Regions from separate parts of the Chromobacterium sp. ASV23 genome, predicted to be linked through region 3. Evidence: predicted binding sites of a transcription regulator. Region 3 holds the regulator's gene; each other region holds the start of a gene.
The links. Region 3 encodes FNR, which switches genes on or off when oxygen is low (the NO sensors DNR and NnrR bind a similar motif). Its sites were predicted from a motif close to TTGATNNNNATCAA; they were not measured.
Positions count from the first base shown of each region.

Region 1 (7,322 bases), on a different contig from region 3:
AAACGGCCCGCTGCGCGGGCCGTTGGCGTTTCTGGACGGTTGGACTCAGTGTCCCGCCGGCTCCAGTTTGGGTTGGCCTAGCTGCACCATCGGGCCTTGGGCGGTTTTCCATTCGCCCTGAATGCGCCATTTCTTGTCGTGGTCCTCCACCAGCACATACCAGTGGTTGGCGGTGACCAGCGGCTGGGCCAGGATGCCCTGGTATAGGTTGGGGCCGGCCATGGTCATTTCGGCGCTCTGGTCGAAGTCGTCCTGCGCCGGGTGGACCATGCGCAGCGACAGGGTATCCGGCAGCTTGCTCTTGCTGCTGGTGATCAGGCGCAGGCTGCGGCCGTCAGAGCCGAACATCAGCTGGCCGGACAAGCCCATCTGCGCCGCCACCTTGTCGCGGTGCAGTTCCATATTGATGGCCTTGCCCTTCTTGTAATAGTCGTCGGTGACCAGACCATCGTCCGATTTGATGGCGGCTGCCAGGAAGAAGATGCCGACGATGATGGACACCAGCGGAATGCCGAACAGGATCCAGGGCCAGGGCTCTTTGTACCAGGGGCGGGGCGGGTGGTGGGCAGTGTGCTGCATGCGTTTATTCTCCAATGAAACTGGATTTTTCTTCCACGCGCAGGGCGGGGTTGTTGAGCGACTGGATCACGAAATGGATTTCGTGGCTGCCCTTGGTCGCGTATTGCGGGTCGGCTTGCACCTGCACGGTAATCGATTGGGTTTCCGTGGCGCGCACCTGGGTTTCTGGCTGCTCCGCTTTAACCTTGATGCCGGGAAGGCCATTGGCTGTGATGGCGAAGCGCTGATTTTGTTCCGTGGTATTGATGATCTTGATGATGTAGCTGTTTTCCAGCCAGCCTTCTTCGGTTTCGCGCACCAGCGAGGCGCGGTCGCGGATGATGTCTACCTTGAAGGGTTTGCGCAGGGCCAGCGAGGTGACGGCGGCGCAGAACACGATGAGCAGCACCAGGCTGTACAGCACCACGCGCGGCCGTTTCAGACGCGAGGCAATGGCCTTTTCCGGGTATTTGCCTTCCAGCGCGTTTTCCGTGGTGTAGCGTATCAGTCCGCGCGGATAGCCCATCTTGTCCATGACGTCGTCGCAGGCGTCGATGCAGGCGGCGCAGCCTATGCATTCGTATTGCAGGCCGTTGCGGATGTCGATGCCCACCGGGCACACCTGCACGCAGATGCTGCAGTTGATGCAGTCGCCCAGCCCTTGCTCCTTCGGGTCGGTGCCTTTTTTGCGCGCGCCGCGCGGTTCGCCGCGGGCCTCGTCGTAAGAAATGATCAGCGTGTCGGCATCGAACATCACGCTCTGGAAGCGGGCGTATGGGCACATGTATTTGCATACCTGCTCGCGCATGAAGCCGGCGAACAGATAGGTGAAACCGCCGTAGAAGAACATCCAGAAGCTTTCCCACGGGCCGTAGCTAAAAGTGGGAAGCGCGGCCACCAGGCTGCGTATCGGCGTGAAGTAGCCCACCAGGGTGAAGCCGGTCCACAGCGAGAATGCAATCATGATGAAATGCTTGGTGACTTTCAGGCGCAGCTTGGTTGCGCTCATGGGCGCCGCATCCAGCTTCATGCGCTTGTTGCGGTCGCCCTCCACCCATTGTTCTATCCACAGCATGATCTCGGTGTACACCGTCTGCGGACAGGAATAGCCGCACCATAGCCGTCCTGCGATGGTGGTCCAGGTGAACAGGCCGAAGGCGCAGCACATCAAGAGCGCGGCGAGGTAGACGAAGTCCTGCGGCCATACGGTGAGGCCAAACAGGTAAAACTTGCGGTTGATCAGATCGAAGAACACCGCCTGGCGGCCGTTCCATTGCAGCCAGGGCAGGCCGAGGTACAGCAGCTGGGTGCCGATGACGAACAGGATGCGGAAGTTGTTGAACAGGCCCTTGACTGAGCGGGGATAGAGCTTTTTCTGGGTTTCGTACAGCGAGATGGTGGCGCTGTCCTTATCGGCGTTCTGGACTTTTATGGGGATCTTCTTCAGAGACTCTGACATTGTTTTTTCCTGAAGAGGACTTGGCTGAACTCACCTCTGCGATGCGCTGGGCCAAGGCCTCTGTGGGTGGGGAGGAAAAACGCCGCCTGCCGGAGCAGGCGGCGTAGCCAGGCTTATTGCGGCGCCTTGGGATTGTTGGACAGGCTCCAGACGTAGGCGGCCAGCAAGTGGACCTTGCCTTCGCCCAGGAAGTCCTTCCAGGCCGGCATTTGATTGTTGCGGCCATTGGTGACGGTTTCGATGATGGTCTTCTCGGTGCCGCCATACAGCCAGTTGCCGGACGGGTGGGTCAGGTTGGGCGCGCCCAGTTGCTGGTTGCCCTTGCCGTCCGCGCCGTGGCAGGCGGAGCACAGCGTGGCGAAGGTTTCCTTGCCGCGAGAGGCCCGCTCGGCGTCAAACTTCTTTTTGTTGACGGAGAGCGACAGCACGTAGTTGGCCACATCCTTGACCTTCTCCTCGCCCAGCACCGCGCCCCAGGCCGGCATCTGGCCGTGGCGGCCGTTCAGGATGGTGGTCTTGATGGTGTCGGGCTCGCCGCCGTACAGCCAGTCGTGGTTCACCAGATTGGGGAAGCCCTTGGCGCCGCGGGCGTCCGCGCCGTGGCACTGCACGCAGTAGGTCTGGAACAGGCGTTTGCCCATTTCCTGAGCCTGCGGATCGGCCGCCACCGCCTTCAAGTCTTGCTTGAGGAACTTGTCGTACAGCGGCTGGTACTTGGCTTCGGCCTTGGCGCGCTCGTCCTTGTACTGACCTACCTGGCTCCAGCCGAAGACGCCCTTGTAGTCGCCGAGGCCCGGATACAGCACCAGATACACGATGCCGAACAGCAGCGTGATGTAGAACATCAGCATCCACCAGCGCGGCAGCGGGTTGTTGTACTCCTCCAGGTCGCCGTCCCACACATGGCCCAGGGTCTGGACTTCCTCGCCCTTCTTGACCGTGGTCTTGGACTGGGTGAATACCAGCAGGGTCAGGCCGATGATGCCGCCCAGCACGATCACGATAATCCAGATGTTCCAGAAATCGCTTGTGAATTGACTCATTTTCTTGCTCCGTTGGAAGCCTGGTCGTGTGGGGCTTCCTCTGCCTTGTCGTCATCCAGGAAGGGCAGATTCGCCGCTTCCTCGTACCGGTTCTTGGAGCGTTTGCTATAGGCGATGATCAGCACCACGATGAAGAACGCGAAGCAGACCACGGTGAATAGCGAACGTCCTATCGTTACCCAGTCCATGGCTCAACGTACATTCTTCAGTGCAAGGCCCAGGCCTTGCAGGTAGGCGATCAGCGCATCCAGTTCGGACTTGCCCTCCACTTGCGACTTGGCTTCGGCGATCTCCTTGTCGGAGTACGGCACGCCCACCTTGCGCAGCGCTTCCATCTTGGCCGGCACCACGTCGGCATCGGCCAGATTCTTGGCCAGCCACGGGAAGGCAGGCATGTTCGACTCCGGCACCACGTCGCGCGGGTTGGTCAGGTGCACGCGGTGCCATTCGTCGGAGTAGCGGCCGCCTACGCGCGCCAGATCCGGGCCGGTGCGCTTGGAGCCCCACTGGAACGGGTGGTCGTATACCGACTCGCCCGCCACCGAGTAGTGGCCGTAACGCTCGGTTTCGGCGCGGAAGGGACGGATCATCTGCGAGTGGCAGTTGTAGCAGCCTTCGCGGACATAGATGTCGCGGCCGGCCAGCTGCAGCGCGGTGTAAGGCTTGACGCCGGCTACCGGCTCGGTCACGGATTTCTGGAAGGCCAGCGGCAGGATTTCCACCAGGCCCGCCACGCTGATCACCAGCAGGGTCAGCACGATCAGCCAGCCGACATGTTCTTCGATCAGTTTTTGGATTTTGTCCATGATTTTTCTTTCGCCCCCTTAGTGTGCTTGTGCGGTGACTGCCGGAATCTTGGCATCCACGGCGCGGCCGGCGGAGACGGTGCGGAAGGTGTTGTAAGCCATCAGCAGCATGCCGGACAGGTACAGGGCGCCGCCAAGGAAGCGCACGAAGTAGTAGGGGTAGCTGGCCTTGACCGACTCGGCGAAGGCGTAGGTCAGCGTGCCGTCCGCGTTCAGCGCGCGCCACATCAGGCCCTGGGTCACGCCGGAAATCCACATCGAGGCGATGTACAGCACCACGCCGACCGTGGCCAGCCAGAAGTGCGCCTCGATCAGCTTGACGCTGAACATGGAGTCGCGGCCGAACAGGCGCGGAATCAGGTAGTACATCGAGCCGATGGTGATGAAGCCCACCCAGCCCAGCGCGCCGGAGTGCACGTGGCCGATGGTCCAGTCGGTGTAGTGGGACAGCGCGTTGACGGTCTTGATCGACATCATCGGGCCTTCGAAGGTGGACATGCCGTAGAACGACAGCGAAACCACCAGGAACTTCAGCACCGGGTCGGTGCGCAGCTTATGCCAGGCGCCGGACAGGGTCATGATGCCGTTGATCATGCCGCCCCAGGACGGCGCCAGCAGAATCAGCGAGAACACCATGCCGACGGATTGGGTCCAGTCAGGCAGAGCGGTGTAGTGCAGGTGGTGCGGACCGGCCCACATATAGGTGAAGATCAGCGCCCAGAAGTGCACCACGGACAGGCGGTAGGAGTAAACCGGCCGGCCGGCCTGCTTGGGCACGAAGTAGTACATCATGCCGAGGAAGGCGGCGGTCAGGAAGAAGCCCACGGCGTTGTGGCCGTACCACCACTGCACCATGGCGTCGACGGCGCCGGAATACACCGAATAGGACTTCCACAGCGTCACCGGCACGAAGGCGGAGTTGACGATGTGCAGCAAGGCCACGGCCAGGATGAAGGCGCCGTAGAACCAGTTGGCCACATAGATGTGCTTGACCTTGCGGATGGCGATGGTGCCGAAGAATACGATGGCGTACACCACCCAGGTCACGGCGATCAGCAGCTTGATCGGCCATTCCAGCTCGGCGTACTCCTTGCCGAAGGTGAGGCCCAGCGGCAGGGTGATGGCGGCCAGCACGATGACCAGTTGCCACGCCCAGAAGGTGAAGGCGGCCAGCTTGTCTGAAATCAGCCGGACGTTACAGGTACGCTGCACCACATAGTAGGAAGTGGCGAACAGGCCGCAACCGCCAAAGGCGAAAATGACGGCATTGGTGTGCAGGGGGCGCAGGCGGCCAAAGTGGAACCAGGGCCCGAAATTGAGCTCCGGCCATACCAGCTGGGCCGCGATGACCACGCCCACCAACATGCCGACGATGCCCCAGACTACGGTCATGATGGCAAATTGGCGCACCACCTTATAGTTATAAGTGGGTTGCGTTTCCATTAAGGTTTTCTCCAAGGTTGCTAACTCAGAACATGAACAAACCGTAGCGACTTGAACTTTTTCAATGCAGCCCAATCTGCTGCATGAAGCGGTGGCACGTCGCGGGAACCGAAACAGCATGGTTGGGTCAAGTGCTTGACCTGTATCGATAGGCTTCGATGTCTGTATTAGCAGCTCGCCAGCCTTTCCGACAGCACCAAATTCCCATCCAGACCAATGCCTTTATTCTAAATCAAGCATTTACCGCCAACCAGCTGGATGGGCGGCTTGGCCGTTCCGGCATGTTCTTGCCGTGGTACTACTCGCATGGCAATCGTAAACAGTCCAAATTGCCACTCATGCAATTGTATTGGCATGCAGGCAAGGCTTATTGACATGGATCAATACGGCACAATTGGCGGCGCTTGCGGCGCGGTAATGCTAAAATCATCGCGTTTTGCAACGCATGCAGGCAGATCATGATCCAGTCCATCCCAGTACAGTACACTCTGCGGCCGGCATCGCCGGAAGCCCACCTGTTCGAAGTCACGGTTACCGTTTTGCAGCCAGCCAAGAATGGCCAGGTTTTTTTCCTGCCGGCGTGGATTCCCGGCAGTTATATGATACGTGAATTTTCAAAGCATATCGTATCGTTGTCCGCGGAAGCCAGCGGCAAGACGGTGGCATTGCGCCAGTTGGACAAGAACCGCTGGCAGGCCGAGCCGGCCAAGGGCGCGCTGACGCTGCGCTATCAAGTGTACGCCTTCGATCTGTCGGTGCGCGGCGCCTATTTGGACGGCGAACGCGGTTTCTTCAACGGCACCAGCGTGTTCCTGGCCGTAGATGGATATCAGGACGAACCGTGCTCGGTCGACATCCACGCGCCGGACGGCAAGTCTTATGCGGATTGGAAAGTGGCCACCAGTCTGCCGGCCGCCGACATCAAGAAGAAGAGCGGCTTCGGCCGCTACCAGGCATCCAACTACGACGAGCTGATCGATCACCCGGTGGAGCTGGGCAATTTCAAGAAAGTCAGCTTCAAGGCCTGCGGCGTGCCGCATGAGTTCGTCGTATCCGGCCGTTTCCAGGGCGATCTGAAGCGCTTGGCCGAAGACACCCGGAAAATTTGCGAATACCAGATCAAGCTGTTTGGCGAGCCGGCGCCGTTCGATCGCTATGTTTTCATGCTGTTTGTCGGCAAAGACATCTACGGCGGCCTGGAGCACCGCGCCTCCACCGCGCTGGTGGCCAATCGCGACGATTTGCCGGCGCCGGGCGCGGCGGAAATCAGCGACGGCTACCTGAAGCTGCTGGGCCTGATCAGCCACGAATACTTCCACAGCTGGAACGTCAAGCGCATGAAGCCGGCGGCGTTCACGCCGTACGACTTGAACCGCGAAGGCCATACCCGCCTGCTGTGGGCGTTTGAAGGCATCACCTCGTATTACGACGACCTGGCGCTGGTGCGCAGCGGCCTGATCGACGAGAAGCGCTACCTGGGTCTGCTGGCCGAAACCATCACCGGCGTGCAACGCGGCGCCGGTAGACTGAAGCAGACCTTGGAGCAGTCCAGCTTCGAAGCCTGGACCAAGTATTACCGCCAGGACGAAAACAGCCCCAACAGCATCGTCAGCTACTACACCAAGGGTTCGCTGGCGGCGCTGGCGCTGGACCTGCTGATCCGCCGCGACAGCAAGGGCAAGCAGTCGCTGGACGACGTGATGCGCGCGCTGTGGGCCAAGTGGCTGGCGGACGGCAAGGGCCTGGAAGAGGACGAGTGGGAAAAGATCGCCATCGAAACCACCGGCCTCAAGCTCAAGCCCTTCTTCGACCTGGCGCTGCGTTCCACGCAAGACCTGCCGCTGGCTGAACTGCTGGCCAGCCAGGGCGTCGAATTGAAATTCGAGGCGGCGCAAGGCGCGTCCGACCGCGGCGGCGTGGTGGAGGCCTTCGCCGGCAAGCCCGCGCCGCTGACCTTGGGCGTCAAGACCGCAGGCGATGCCGCCGGCGTCAAGCTGGCCCAGGTGCTGGATG
Region 1 covers NZ_JAELTR010000002.1:64,140-71,461, forward strand. The annotation lists gene JHD59_RS01450 (FixH family protein) at 46-579, opposite strand; gene ccoG (cytochrome c oxidase accessory protein CcoG) at 584-2,017, opposite strand; gene ccoP (cytochrome-c oxidase, cbb3-type subunit III) at 2,131-3,060, opposite strand; gene JHD59_RS01465 (CcoQ/FixQ family Cbb3-type cytochrome c oxidase assembly chaperone) at 3,057-3,248, opposite strand; gene ccoO (cytochrome-c oxidase, cbb3-type subunit II) at 3,252-3,866, opposite strand; gene ccoN (cytochrome-c oxidase, cbb3-type subunit I) at 3,885-5,309, opposite strand; gene JHD59_RS01480 (hypothetical protein) at 5,468-5,683, shown strand; gene JHD59_RS01485 (M61 family metallopeptidase) at 5,768-7,322, shown strand, end outside.
Region 1: the regulator FNR is predicted to act here: its motif matches at 5,445-5,458, upstream of ccoN (cytochrome-c oxidase, cbb3-type subunit I).

Region 2 (7,322 bases), on a different contig from region 3:
TGCCAAAGTACTGCGCGAAATTGGTCTTGCCGGCAAACAGTTGCACCGCTTCGCCGCGGTACTGGAACTGGCGGTCGGCCACGGTGAAGCCGCGCTCGGCGTAGCGGATGGCCGGCTCCACCAGCTGACGCCACTTGAGCTTGCCGAAACGCTGATGCGCCTGCCACAGCCCCATCACCGTGCCCGGCACGCCGGCGGCGCGGGCGCCGACCAGGCTCATATGCGGCACCACCTTGCCGTCCGCGTCTAGATACATGTCGCGGCTGGCCGCCTTGGGCGCTGTTTCGCGGTAGTCGAGGAAATAAGGCTTGCCATCCTGGTAGATGGTCATGAAGCCGCCGCCGCCGATATTGCCGGCTTCCGGATAGGTGACGGCCAAGGCGAAGGCCGTGGCTACCGCCGCATCCACCGCGTTGCCGCCAGCCTTCAGCACATGCGCCGCCACTTCGGCGCCGTAGCGGTCCGGCGACGCCACCGCGCCCTGGCCGGCATGAGCCGGCAGGCCGCACAGCAGCAGACAGCCAACAGTGAGCAGACGAGTCAAGACTTCCGGGCGCATGCAATTCCTCCACAATGGTTTGCCGATAACATGCTTATGCCATCAATCGCCGCCGTCCGACAAATGTTTTTCATACTGCGGCCACGCGCCGGCAAGCGTGGCAAACGGATGCGGCAAGGCTCGCCGGCGTGCCCTCAGCAAGCGTCAACCGCCTCGCAACGGTTTATAAAGACTGGAGGAGAGCCCTTTTCTTTGCCCACGGCCGCAAATGGAAACGCCATCATGATCAAGCCGATTGCCAGCGGCTGCCTGCTGCTATTGCTGTATGGATTGAGTCCACATGCTTGCGGGCAGTTGCCCGAAACCGTGCGCATCTGCGTGGACGCGGAGGAGTGGCCGCCGTTCTTCTATTTCGAGCGCGAGGGCACACGCGTCACTCAGCGCAATATCGGTTACACCGTTGACTATTTGCAGGCCATCTTTGAGCAAGCGCGGCAAAAGTACACGGTGACGCGGATGAGCTGGATTCGCTGCCAAGCGGAAGTGAAGAGCGGCAATCTGGACATGACGGTGGATGCGGTCAGTTCGCCGGAACGGGAGCAAGCCTACTTGCTAAGCAAGACCTATTACTACACTACCGGCATCTACTTCTTTTCGCGCGCCCGGCCTATGCCCAAGATCCATAGCCAAGCCGACCTGAAAACCCTGCATGTCTGCGGCCAGCACGGCTACGCCTACCAGCCGTTCGGCTTGGGACCGCAGGACGTGGACACCACACCGTACACGCTGTCCGCCGCGATGATGCAACTCAAAGCCGGCCATTGCGACGCGGTGCTGGAAGAAAAGGAAGTGGCGATTGGCATGGCGGCAATCGGCCTGACCAATTATCTGAAGCACCCGGACTTCGGCTACCGCGAGGTGCCGGGCATGGCCGGCTCCGACTACCACATGCTGATCAGCCGCCAGGTGCCCTACGCCAGCCAGCTGCTACGGCTGGTTGATGCCGGCATCAACGATGAACTGTCCGCCCGGCTGCGCCGGAAAGATGTGGACCCCATATTGGATCTGCGCCAATAGCACCCGCTCGCCTTGCGTAAGGAGGGTCAGGCCGCCGCGCCGTCCAGCGCCGCGCGCAATGCCCTCACCTCGTCCACCGCCGTTTCCTTGCGCAGGTATTCATCGGCGCCCGGCGCGCCCATGCTCAAGCCCGGCTGGCGATAGCGCATGCCGCTGGCCACCTCGGCCCGCGCCGAGGCGTGGAATTCATGGCAGCCGGTGCGGCGCGCCAGCTCGGCGATATTGGCGGCGCGTACCCCTGCGCCCGGCATCACGATCAACCGTTGGCCAGCCTGCTGGCGCAACAGGGCCAGCAAGTCTGCGCCGTCCAGCGCCGTAGTGGCCTGGCCGGAGCTGAGCAGCCGGGCGCAGCCGGTGGCGATCACCTCTTCCAATGCGCGGATCGGATCGCGCGCCATGTCGAAGGCGCGGTGGAAGGTCACGCTCATCGTCCCGGCCAGGCCGACCAGCTCGCGCGTGCCCGGCCCGTCGATGTCGCCATCGGCCGTCAACATGCCCAGCACCACGCCGTTTACGCCCAACTTGCGGCAGAGTTCGATGTCGCGGGCCATGGTTTCGAATTCCAGCGCGGTGTACAGAAAATCGCCGCCGCGCGGGCGGATCAAGACATTGAGGTCTATGCCCAGGCTATCCCGCGCCAGGGCCACCATGCCGTAGGACGGCGTGGTGCCGCCTTCCAGCAGGTTGTCGCACAGTTCGACGCGCTGCGCGCCGCCCTGCTGCGCCGCCAGACAGGACGCCAGCGAACCGGCGCAGATTTCCAGAATCGATTGCATGGCTTTCTCCTTTGCTTACCCTATCTGACTGACTCTCCATGCGCGGCAAAGGTGCCGCCCAAAGGCAAAAAAAACGCCGACACGCAGTGCCGGCGGCGGTCAGGGAGAATGACGCGATGAAAAAATCAGGTGACTTTCAGCCCGCGGCTGGCGAACAGCGCGCGCGCATGGGCGGCTTGGGCCGCCGTGGGAATCGGCGTATCGTTCAGCTGGTATTCCATGCCCAGCTGCGCCCATTTGTCCTTGCCCAATTGATGGAAAGGCAGCACTTCCACCCGCTCCACCAGATCGCCCAGCTCGGCCACGTAGTCGGCCAGGCGCTCGATGTCGGCGTCGCCGTCGGTCAGGCCCGGCACCAGCACGTAGCGTATCCACATTTTCTTGCCAAGCCGCTTCAGGCGCTGGGCGAAGTCCAGCGTCGGCTGCAAGGGCTGGCCGGTGAGCGCCAGGTATTTTTCGGGGTCTGAATGCTTGATGTCCAGCATCACCAGATCGACATCGTCGAACCATTCGTCCGACACCCGCTCGTGCAGGAAGCCCTGGGTGTCCAGCGCGGTGTGCAGGCCATAGCGTTGCTTGATCTGATGGAACAGCTCGCCTACGAACTCGTGCTGCATCAGCGGCTCGCCCCCGGAAATGGTGACGCCGCCGGCAAACTTCAAAAAGCGCGCGTAGGTGGCCACTTCGGACAGCGCCTGCTCCACGGTCACCTGGCGGCCGTTATGCAGCTTCCAGGTATCCGGGTTGTGGCAGTACAGGCAGCGGAACTGACAGCCCGAAACGAAAAACACGAAGCGCATGCCGGGGCCGTCCACGCCGGCGCCGCTCTCGGTGGAGTGCAGATAGCCTATGGTTTCGGCTTTGACGGATGCTTCGGTGTGGTCAGCGGCAATAGGTGGGGTCATGCCGTATCTCCGGTGAATCTTGTGAAAAAGCGGGGCTTTCCTTCCGGACCGCCCCGCCATTGATGCGATGGTGTTTCCGCGCGGGCAAGCCCTGCGGCCTGCCCGCCCTACGGCGTCTTACATCTTGCCGTGGAAGGTGCGGTTGATCACGTCCAGCTGCTGCTCGCGCGTCAGCTTGACGAAGTTCACCGCGTAACCGGACACACGGATGGTCAGCTGCGGGTACAGCTCCGGGTGCTCCATGGCGTCCAGCAGGGTTTCGCGCTTGAATACGTTGACGTTCACGTGGAAACCGCCGCCGGCGATGTTGCGCTCGCCGTCGCAATCGAACGGGGTGCAGTTGGCGCTGCTGAACTCAGTCGGGTGAGCCGAGCAGAAGCCGTCCAGGCAGTTGGCCAGGTTGACGATACGCTCTTCAGCAGTATGGCCCAACGCGTCCGGCGTCGCCGAAGCGGTCCAGCTGATGCCGTCCAGCGCGGAGTCGTACGGCAGCTTGGCCACGGAGGCGCCTGCCGCCACAAAGCCCTTCACGTCGCGGCCGTTCATCGGGTTGGCACCCGGGGAGAACGGTTCGCCGGCGCGGCGGCCGTCCGGGGTGTTGCCGGTCTTCTTGCCGTACACCACGTTGGAGGTGATGGTCAGCACCGACTGGGTCGGCTTGGAGTCGCGGTAGAAGTACGGCTGGGCCTTGATCTTGTCCATGAAGGACTGGGTCAGCCACACCGCGATCTCGTCCACGCGGTCATCGTTGTTGCCGAATGCCGGGTATTCGCCTTCGATCTTGTAGTCAACCGCCAGGCCATCTTCATTGCGGATGATGTGAACCTTGGCGAACTTGACGGCGGACAGCGAGTCGGCGGCCACGGACAGGCCGGCGATGCCGCAAGCCATGGTGCGGACGATGTCGCGGTCGTGCAGCGCCATTTCGATGCGTTCGTAGGCGTACTTGTCGTGCATGTAGTGGATGCAGTTCAGCGCCTTGACGTAGGTGGCGGCCAGCCAGTCCATCATCTTCTCGAACTTCGGCATCAGTTCTTCGTAAGTCAGCACGTCGCCGGTGATCGGCTCGAAGCCGTGGGCCACCAGCGCGCCGGACTTCTCGTCGCGGCCGCCGTTGATCGCGTACAGCATGGCCTTGGCCAGGTTGGCGCGAGCGCCGAAGAACTGCATCTGCTTGCCGATCTTCATCGCCGACACGCAGCAGGCGATACCGTAGTCGTCGCCCCAGTACGGCAGCATCAGGTCGTCGTTTTCGTACTGGATGGCGCTGGTGTCGATGGACACCTTGGCGCAGAAGTTCTTGAAGCCTTGCGGGAAGCGGGTAGACCACAGCACGGTCAGGTTCGGTTCCGGCGCCGGGCCCAGGTTGTACAGGGTGTTCAGGAAGCGGAAGCTGTTCTTGGTCACCAGGGTGCGGCCGTCTTCGCCCATGCCGCCGATGGATTCGGTCACCCAAGTCGGGTCGCCGGAGAACAGTTGATCGTATTCCGGCGTGCGCAGGAAGCGGACGATGCGCAGCTTGATCACCAGATCGTCGATCATTTCCTGAGCTTGCTCTTCGGTCAGCACGCCGGCGGCGATGTCGCGCTCGATGTACACGTCCAGGAAGGTGGACACGCGGCCGAAGGACATGGCGGCGCCGTTCTGCTCCTTAACCGCGGCCAGGTAGGCGAAGTAAACCCACTGGATGGCTTCGCGGGCAGTGGCGGCCGGACGGCTGATGTCGTAGCCATACTTGGCGGCCATCTGGCGCAGTTCGTCCAGGGCGCGGAACTGTTCGGACAGTTCTTCGCGTTGACGCATCACTTCGTCGGTGAAAGCCACGTCATTCAGTTCGGCGAACAGCTGCTGACGCTCCTTGCGCAGGAAGTCGGTGCCGTACAGCGCGACGCGGCGATAGTCGCCGATGATGCGGCCGCGGCCGTAGGCATCCGGCAGGCCGGTGATCACGCCGGACTTGCGGCAAGCCATGATTTCCGGGGTGTAGACATCAAACACGCCCTGGTTGTGGCTCTTGCGATACTTTTCCCAGATTTCCTTGATCACCGGATCCAGCTTGAAGCCGAAGGCTTCCAGGCCGTTCTCCACCATGCGCAGACCGCCGTTCGGCATGATGGCGCGCTTCAGCGGAGCGTCGGTTTGCAGGCCGACGATCACTTCATTGGCTTGATCGATGTAGCCCGCATCGTGAGCGGTAATGGAAGAGGCGCGGTCGGCCGAGACATCCAGCACGCCCTTGGCGCGTTCTTCTTTCAGCAACACACCCAGGGTGTCCCACAGCTTCTTGGTACGCTCGGTGGCGCCAGCCAGGAAGCTGTCGTCGCCTTCGTACGGTTTGTAGTTCAGCTGGATGAAGTTGCGTACATCGACCTTGCTCTGCCACTCGCCAGCGACGAAATCGCGCCACGGGTTGGCTTGAGCTGCATTTTGAGTGATGGCGTCCATCTGGGGCCTCCTTACTTGGCTTGGTCCGGTAACGTGTTAGATATTGAACACATGGTACATTCGGAATCGAAAATTTCGTTTGATCTTGATCAAGTAGCGCCCCGCTTACGGCGCGATTTCGATCCTGCAGCGCAACATGCCAACCGCCTTCAACATCATTGATTTATCAGTGATTTATAGCAAAGTCGGCGCAATACAGGCTGTACTGCGCCGACTACATTCGAAAACGAACATTCACATGCCGTTTACAGGCCAAAAGCCTGCCTTAATGTTCAGACCGCTTTCAGCGTGTGGCGTTCCAGCAAGTACACCACCAGGCCGACGCCAAACGCGCCGCCAACGATATTGCCCAGCGTAGCCGGCACCAGATTATGCGCGATATCCGCCCACTCCAGCCCCGCCATGCCCTGCAGCTTGGCCAGCGCGAAGAAAGCCATGTTGGCGATGCTGTGCTCAAAACCGGAGAAGAAGAACACGAACACCAGCAGCATGATGATCAGCAGCCGCGCCGCTTCGTTACTTAGACGCATCGGCACCCATACCGCCAGGCAGATCACCCAGTTGCACAGCACGCCCTTCCAGAAGATCTCCATGCTCGAGGCGTGCACCTTATGCTCCACCACGTTGAACAGCAGGTGATCGGCAGGCAGTACGCCCATGCCGCCGGCGCCGGCAAGCACGGCGACGAACAGCAGCACGCCCAACAGATTGCCCAGATACACCATCGTCCAACTGCGCAACATATTGCAGGTGCGGCAGCGGCCGCTAAGCCGGCCGACGGTGAAGTACATCACATTGCTGGTGAACAATTCCACCTTGCACACGATGATGCTGACCAGCGCCACGCCAAAGAAGCCGGAAGTGGCGATGTAATAACCGGGAGCGCCGCTGGCGAAGAATACCTGGCCGAGCTTCAGGCTGACGGCCAGCACTACGGCGATCAGCGCGCCGGCCATGGCCGCGCTGAGCAGATAGCGCCCTGGTTCGGACAGCAGCACCTGCTGTTTGCTGGCGGCCTCGTCGACCACGTAGGCGAGAGTTGAAGAGTGGCTCATGATGTAACGTCTCTATAAGGATATGGGTAAGGCGGCGTCGCGTGATGCGGCCGGAGGCGATTCGCATCCGATGCGACTTTGCGAAAATTTTATGTTCGTTTTAGTAAATTCGTGTTTGATACCGATCAATCCATAGCGCACCACCGCTCAAGCCACCCCCACACGGCCAGACTGCAGCACAATCCTTCAACATTGCCACGAATGCCGGCACAAAACACCAGGGAAATGTTGCAGCATCCCGCCAACGCAATGCAGGCAAACCTCCCCGGCCGGCCCGCTTCGCATCAGCCATGCCTGTTGTAGCGCTGGCATTTCGCTATCTCCGAGCCAAGAAACGCGCCCTTGTCATTTCACAGAATGCGAAAGAAAAGGTGTTCATTTTTGTAACTTTATTTTCACATTCGAAAATATTTTAGCAATTTCACGCTCGCATATCATGCACACCGTCACCCAAATCATCAAAAGTGAACAATACAAATTAGTACAATTTAGACACAAGACCATGCTATTCCACCCGGCAGCCCATGCAAATAAATCCATTTCCATCAAAGGCTTGCGCAAACCA
Region 2 covers NZ_JAELTR010000014.1:4,027-11,348, forward strand. The annotation lists gene ggt (gamma-glutamyltransferase) at 1-559, opposite strand, end outside; gene JHD59_RS08105 (ABC transporter substrate-binding protein) at 782-1,576, shown strand; gene JHD59_RS08110 (copper homeostasis protein CutC) at 1,603-2,352, opposite strand; gene pflA (pyruvate formate-lyase-activating protein) at 2,478-3,257, opposite strand; gene pflB (formate C-acetyltransferase) at 3,375-5,702, opposite strand; gene JHD59_RS08125 (formate transporter FocA) at 5,975-6,757, opposite strand; gene JHD59_RS08130 (hypothetical protein) at 7,133-7,322, opposite strand, start outside.
Region 2: the regulator FNR is predicted to act here: its motif matches at 5,782-5,795, upstream of pflB (formate C-acetyltransferase).

Region 3 (7,322 bases):
TCGGACTGTTTCCCCAGCTCGCCTATCGTGTCCGACACCGTGGACACGTCGCGCACGATGCCGTCCATGCTGCTGCTGGTGGCGGCGATCACCTTGTCTCCCTCGCCGGACTCGTGGACGGCGTCGGTGGAGAGCCGATCCGCTTGTTCCGATTGTTCCGCGCAAACCGACAGACTGGTGCTCAGCTGCTCTATCGCGGCGGCCATGCTGGCGGCGGCCTCGTTCTGCTGGCAGCTGCTGGAGGTGATGCTTTGCGCGCTCTGCGCCATCAGGGACGCCGCGCCGTTGACTTCGTTGGCGGTGGAGATCAATTGGGATACGGTTTCCCGCAGCTGATTGCGCATGCTGCGGATGGTGGCGAGCAAGCTGGATTCGTCGTTGTCGCGCAACTGGATGCGGGTATCCAGCCGGCCGGAGGCGATCTGCTCGACGACTTCCTGCACGTAGAAGGGCTCGCCGCCCAGTTGCAGCGTGATCGACAGATACAGTTGCTGGAACAGGAAGATGGCCAGCAGCATGGCGGCGAAGCTGATGCCGATATAGGTGTCGCGTTGCAGGGCGGTGCGGTCTATCCGGGCTTGCAATAGATCGTTCAACCTAGCCAGCCCGCTCGACATGTAGGCCGAGATGGCCTGGACGTTTTCGGCGGTATGGCCGGCGATCTTCAGCCCGCTGGCGCCGGTCTTGCCGGCGACGGCGTCGTCTATGCCCTGGCCCTGGTTTTTCAGGATGGCGGCCAGCTTGTCGCCCAAGGGCGCAAGATCGGCTTTCAATCCCGCGTTGTAGGCGAAGGCCTTGCCGACGTCGCTGACCAGGCCGTCGCTGGCTTCTCCGATCAGCGGGCGCAGTTCGACCAGCCTGTCTCGTTGTCCGGATTCCAGCGGATGATTGGCCTCTGCCAGCGCGGCGACGGCATGCGCTTCGCCCAGGTGGATCAGCAAGGTCGGCAGCTTGGAGGTTGAGGCATCCATCAGATAATAGGTATCGATGTCCGGGTCCAGCGTCAGGTTGGAATTGTCGCTGATGGCGCCGATCAGGTTGTTCAGCTTGTCGTTGAAGGCGGCGTAGGCGGCAATCTGCTGCGCAGGCGCAGCATTGCCGGCGGCCTGCAAAGCGTTCCAGCCGGCAAGCGTGTCTTTCCAGGCGCTGTCGCTGTTCAGCGTGCCGCCAATCTGATCGTTGACCGTTTTCAAGGCCTGCCATTTGGTCTGCAGTTGCCGAGTCGCATCGCTCAGGCCGCTGCGGGCCTGGCTGTCGCCCAGCGCCGCGCGCACCGCCAGCTCTTGCTGCAACTGCACGGCGGCAAGGCAGGCGGTCAGCGGCTGCATATAAACGACGCCGATTTTTTCCTTGTTGGTGAACTCGATGTTGTCCTGATTGGTTCGATACAGGGCGTAGACCAAGTAGAGCAGCGCGAAGGCGAACAACAGTCCGATGACGGCAAAACGCTTGGGATAGCTGAGGCGTTGCATCAGCCGGACGATGGGGGTGGTCATGGCGATACTCCTTCCGTATTGCCCGCGCAGGAACGCTGGAGGGCAAAACGTGGCGGAATGAAGTTCCCTATCCTTGAACTGTATAAGTGGAATTGCTTAATGCAAGTCTAAATGATAGTGATTTACAGACGGGCAGCTATCGCGTGGGAGACAGCATTGGATGGTGCAGGCCATGAAAGGACGGCGGCCGGCTGCGCGCGCCTTGCCGCTTGTGTTCCTGCAAGGCGCGCAGGCATGAAATCTCGCGCCGGAGGCGCGAGGGGGATCGATCAGATGGTTTTGGAATAACGGGCGTGAGTCTGCCGTTCGCGCAGATGCCGGTCAAAGATCATCGCGATATTGCGGATCAGGAAACGGCCCTTGGGCTCCACCATCAGGAAGTCGCCGTCGAAGGACAGCAGGCCCTGCTGCTGGAAAACCCGGATCTGCGGCATTTCTTCGGTGAAGTATTGGGCGAAATTGATGCCGTAGATTTCCTCGATGGCCTCCACCGACAGCGAGAAGCGGCACATCAGGCCCTGGATGATGGTGCGGCGCAGCACGTCGTCGTTGTCCAGCGTCAGGCCGCGCACCACCGGCAGCTTTTTCTGATCCAGCGCGGCGTAATAGCCTTCCAGCGTCTTGTCGTTCTGCGTGTAACAGGCGCCGATCTTGCCGATGGATGACACGCCGAAGCCCAGCATGTCGCAGTCGGCGTGGGTGGAATAGCCCTGGAAGTTGCGTTGTAGCCGGCCCTGGCGCAAGGCGACGGCCAGCTCGTCGTCCGGCTTGGCGAAATGATCCATGCCGATGAACACATAGCCGGCATTGGTCAGCATCTTCACCGCGTCCTGCAGGATGTCCAGCTTGACGCCGGCAGGCGGCAGGTCGGCCTCATGGATGCGGCGCTGCGGCATGAATACCGTCGGCAGGTGGGCGTAGTTGTACAAGGCCAACCGATCCGGATCGAGCGCCAGCGCGGTTTCCAGCGTGCGCAGCATCGATTCGCGCGTCTGCAGCGGCAGGCCGTAGATCAGGTCCAGGCTGACCGACTGGATGCCGGCCGCGCGCCCGGCCTCGATCACGGCGCGGGTTTCCTCTTCGCTCTGAACGCGGTTGACCGCCTTCTGCACGGCCGGCTCGAAGTCCTGCACGCCGACGCTGATGCGATTGAAGCCATATTCCGCCAGTTTTTGCATCGTTTCGCGCGAAACCTTGCGCGGATCGATCTCTATGGAATATTCTCCATCTGGCATGAATTCAAAATGGGTGGAGAGCATGCCCATCAATCGTTCAAGCTGGGCATCGGACAGGAAGGTGGGGGTGCCGCCGCCAAAGTGCAGCTGGATGACTTTTTCGCGGCAACCGAGCTGCTCGGCCACCAGGCGGATTTCCTTCTCCAGATAGTCCAGATAGATGTCGGCCTTGCTCTTGTCCTTGGTGATGATCTTGTTGCAAGCGCAGTAGAAACAGACCGTGTTGCAAAACGGTATGTGCACGTAAAGCGATAAGGGCTTGCGGTTGGCGCCGATGCGGCGCTGCTTCAAGCGAAGCAGATAGTCGCTTTCGGAAAAATTGGATGTAAAGCGATCCGCGGTCGGGTACGATGTGTACCGCGGCCCTGAGCCATCCAGTCGTTCGATCAGCTCGCGATCAAACTCAAAATGAGCGGGAGAATAGGGATGGGTGGTTTTCATGTCGTTTTCTGATGGAAAAACTTCTGGTGTACTGGTAAATTTGCGGAAAACCCGTGAACTCAGTATTGATAAGGGTCAACCTTTACCGGCTTGCAGCCCATACAGCATGTCAGAACACAATCACATACCCCTGCATAGTTTAAAAGTCTCTTGCTCCAGCTGTAGTTTGCGCGAGCTGTGTCTCCCGGTTGGCCTCAATCGCGAGGAGATGAGCCAGCTCGATACGGTGATTCGGCAGAGCCGCCGTCTGAAGCGAGGCGAGTACCTGTTCCATAGCGGCGAGTCTTTCAAGTCGCTGTTCGCCGTGCGCACCGGCTTCTTCAAAACCTGCGTCGCCAGCCAGGACGGCCGCGAACAAGTCACCGGTTTCCAGATGTCCGGCGAGCTGATGGGTCTGGACGGCATTTCCACCGGCAACCACAGCTGCGACGCCATCGCGCTGGAGGACAGCGAGGTGTGCGAGCTGCCGTTCAACCGCATGGAGACGCTGAGCCGCGACATCCCCAGCCTGCAGCACCATTTCTACCGGCTGATGAGCCGCGAAATCGTGCGCGACCAGAACGTCATGCTGCTGCTTGGCAATATGAAGGCCGAGGAGCGCATTGCCGCCTTCTTGCTGAACCTGTCGCAGCGCCTGTCCACCCGCGGCTTCGCCGCCAACGACTTCATCCTGCGCATGAGCCGCGAGGAGATCGGCAGCTTCCTCGGCCTGAAGCTGGAGACCGTCAGCCGCACGCTGTCCAAGTTCCAGCAGCAGGGCTGGATCGCCGTCGATCACAAGCATATCCAGCTGGTGAAAGTGGACGATCTGAAGAACCTGATCTCCGGCTGTTCCCACGCCAACGGCCACTGATTCCGGCTTGAAGGAAAAGCGAAAGGCAGGTCATTGACCTGCCTTTTTCATGTCCGCTGATGATGGCCGACGCCAGGGCTTACTGGATGATGCCGCCGCCCAGGCAGATGTCGCCGTGGTACAGCACAGCCGATTGGCCTGGGGTGACAGCCCATTGCTTCTCCTGGAAGCGCAGGCTGGCCTGGCCGTCGACAATGGAAGACAGCGAGCAGGCGGCATCGGCCATGCGATAGCGGTTCTTGGCGCTGTAGTCGCCTGGCGCCGGCGCGTCCGGCAGCGTCCAGCTCAGGTCGGCCATGGACAGCGTCGGCTTCAGCAGCAGCGGGTGGTCGTGGCCTTGCACCACAATCAGCTTGTTGCCCGGGATATCCTTGCCGGCGACGAACCACGGCTCGCCGTTGCCGTCCTTGCTGCCGCCGATCGTCAGGCCCTTGCGCTGGCCCAGCGTGTAGTACATCAGGCCGATGTGCTCGCCCACGACTTTGCCGTCCGGCGTCACCATCTGGCCGGGCGAAGTGGGCAGGTAGCGCTGCAGGAACTCGCGGAACGGCCGCTCGCCGATGAAGCAGATGCCGGTGGAGTCTTTCTTGGCGGCGGTGGGCAGGCCGGCTTGTTCCGCCAGCTGGCGCACTTCGGTCTTCTTGATGTCGCCCAGCGGGAAGATGGCCTTCGCCAACTGATGCTGCTGCAAGCGGTACAGGAAGTAGCTCTGGTCCTTGGTGTGGTCCACCGCCTTCATCAGGTAATGGACGCCGTCCTGTTCCATCTTGCGCGCGTAGTGGCCGGTGGCGATGCAGTCGGCGCCGAGTTCCATCGCGTAGTCGAGGAAGGCCTTGAACTTGATCTCGGCATTGCACAGCACGTCCGGATTCGGCGTGCGGCCGGCCGAGTATTCCTTCAGGAAGTACGAGAACACGCGGTCCTTGTATTCCTTGGCGAAATTGACGATTTCCATGTCGATGCCGACGATGTCGGCCACGCTCATCGCGTCCAGCGCGTCCTGCTTGATGGAGCAGTATTCGTCGTCGTTGTCGTCTTCCCAGTTTTGCATGAACACGCCGATCACTTCATGGCCCTGCTGCTTCAGCAGCCAGGCCGTTACCGACGAATCCACGCCGCCGGACATGCCGACGACGATGCGTTTCTTACCCGTCACGGGGTGCTTCCTTCCTTGCTGTTGCTTGCCTGTTTGACAGGCTCGGGTACGGCCGGCGGCTCGTAACCCGTCATCCAAACTGAAAGGGGAACCACCACGGGCGGTTCCCCGAAATCCTTGAACCAAGTGTCCACCGCCCAGTCCTGATTGGCGGCGGTATCGTGCAGCACGCCGGTGTAGTGCAAGTCCAGAATATGCGGCGCGCGCCATTCAGGTGGCGCCGCATGGTGGAATTTCAACCAGCCCTGGCTATCCAGGTAGCGCAGAAAGGTGGTGACATTGCTGCTGTGGTCCACGCAATCCATCCGGCCTTCGGCCGGGCCGTCATGGAAATTGCCGCCTTTGTCCTGCCAGATCGGCATATCGCGCGCGGCGATGAAGTACAAGGCCTGAACCGCGTCTGCTACCGCCTCGCGCTCGTTTTGCGCCGTATCGGCCTGGAATAGCCGCGCCGCCAGCCAATCACGCTCCTCTGCGGATAGTTCGAAGGAGGCGTGCCTGGAACATCGGTAATGATAACAGATGTTTAGCGCATCGGCGAAGGCCTGGGGCAGGGCGCAAAAGAGCAATAAGGCCAGCAGGGCTTTGATCATAGGCGGTATCCGGTGGGGCTCAGCGCAGGTCGCGTATCAGTTCCAGCGGATACAGTATGCCATTAAGATAGTCGTCGATGCATTGCATCACCACCGGGCTGCGCAGCCGCTGGGACTGGGCGGCGATCTCCTCGCGCGTCAGCCAGTGCACGGCGACGATGCCCTCATCCAGTGCGACGGCGCTTTCGGGCGCGGCGGCGTCGCCGGCGAAGGCGAAGCGCAGATAGGTGATGTCGCTGCCGGCGCGGTCCGCCAGGTAAATGCCGACCAAGCCGCGCGGGGTGAAATGCCAGCCGCTTTCCTCGCGCGTTTCGCGAATGACGGCCTGCGGCAGGGTTTCGCCGCGTTCCAGATGGCCGGCAGGCTGATTGAGCCGCAACCCGTCCGGCGTTTCCTCCTCAATCATCAGAAAACGGCCATCGCGCTCAATGATGGCGGCGACTGTGGCATTTGGCTTCCATACTCTATCGACGTTATTGACAATCATTCTTGTTTGTCTCTATGATGATGATAATTATTCTTGATTGTAAGCCAGAGGGGGCTTCCATGTACGTCTGCCTGTGCAACGCAGTGACCGACAGCCAGATCCGCCAAGCGGTGTATGGCGGCGCCACGCGCATGTGCGACCTGCGCCGCGAGCTCGGCATCGCTTCCGATTGCGGCAAGTGCGCCTGCATGGCCAATCAGATCCGCAAGGACGCCCAGATCGAACTGTCGTCCTGCTCGGTGGCCCGCAACGCCGCCTGACTTCTTCCCGCCGCCGGCATTTCTCGCCGGCCATGCCGCTATCGCGCCTTGAGATGAAGCCTTGCTGTGCCATAATGCCTGGATGATTTCCCAGGAGGATAGGACATGCAAGGCGACAAGAAGGTCATCAAATACCTGAACCAGATTCTCAAGAACGAACTCACCGCCATCAATCAATATTTTCTGCACGCCCGCATGTACAAGAACTGGGGCCTGAAGAAACTCAACGAGCACGAATACGAAGAATCCATCGACGAGATGAAGCACGCCGACAAGCTGATCGAGCGCGTGCTGTTTCTGGAAGGGCTGCCGAATCTGCAGGATCTGGGCAAGCTGCACATCGGCGAAAACCCGAAGGAAATGCTGGAGTGCGACCTGAAGCTGGAGATGGACGCGCTGCCGCTGCTGCGCGAAGCCATCGCCTACTGCGAGACTTCCCAGGATTACGTCAGCCGTGATCTGCTGGAGGACATCCTGGAGAGCGAGGAAGAGCATGTGGACTGGCTGGAGACCCAGCTCGGCCTGATCGAGAAGGTGGGCTTGCAGAACTACCTGCAAAGCCAGATGGAAGACGCGTCCTGACCGATTGCGCGTAGAGATGAAAAAAAGGGGCTGTCGAGAGACAGCCCCTTTTGCATGGATGGCGCCGTTAGTTTTTGACCTTGGTCTCGGCCGCCGGCGCCGAAGCGTCGGCAGGCTCATCCTGCCAGGGCAGCGGCACTTTCTTCTGATGGATGGTCAGGCCCTGCGCGTTGTAGTTCAGATCGGTGGAGATCTGCCCCTTGTCCTCAACCAGATAGC
Region 3 covers NZ_JAELTR010000004.1:85,908-93,229, forward strand. The annotation lists gene JHD59_RS03290 (methyl-accepting chemotaxis protein) at 1-1,496, opposite strand, end outside; gene hemN (oxygen-independent coproporphyrinogen III oxidase) at 1,766-3,172, opposite strand; gene fnr (fumarate/nitrate reduction transcriptional regulator Fnr) at 3,279-4,025, shown strand; gene mnmA (tRNA 2-thiouridine(34) synthase MnmA) at 4,105-5,181, opposite strand; gene JHD59_RS03310 (hypothetical protein) at 5,178-5,774, opposite strand; gene JHD59_RS03315 (NUDIX hydrolase) at 5,794-6,261, opposite strand; gene JHD59_RS03320 ((2Fe-2S)-binding protein) at 6,321-6,521, shown strand; gene bfr (bacterioferritin) at 6,627-7,103, shown strand; gene JHD59_RS03330 (YdgA family protein) at 7,171-7,322, opposite strand, start outside.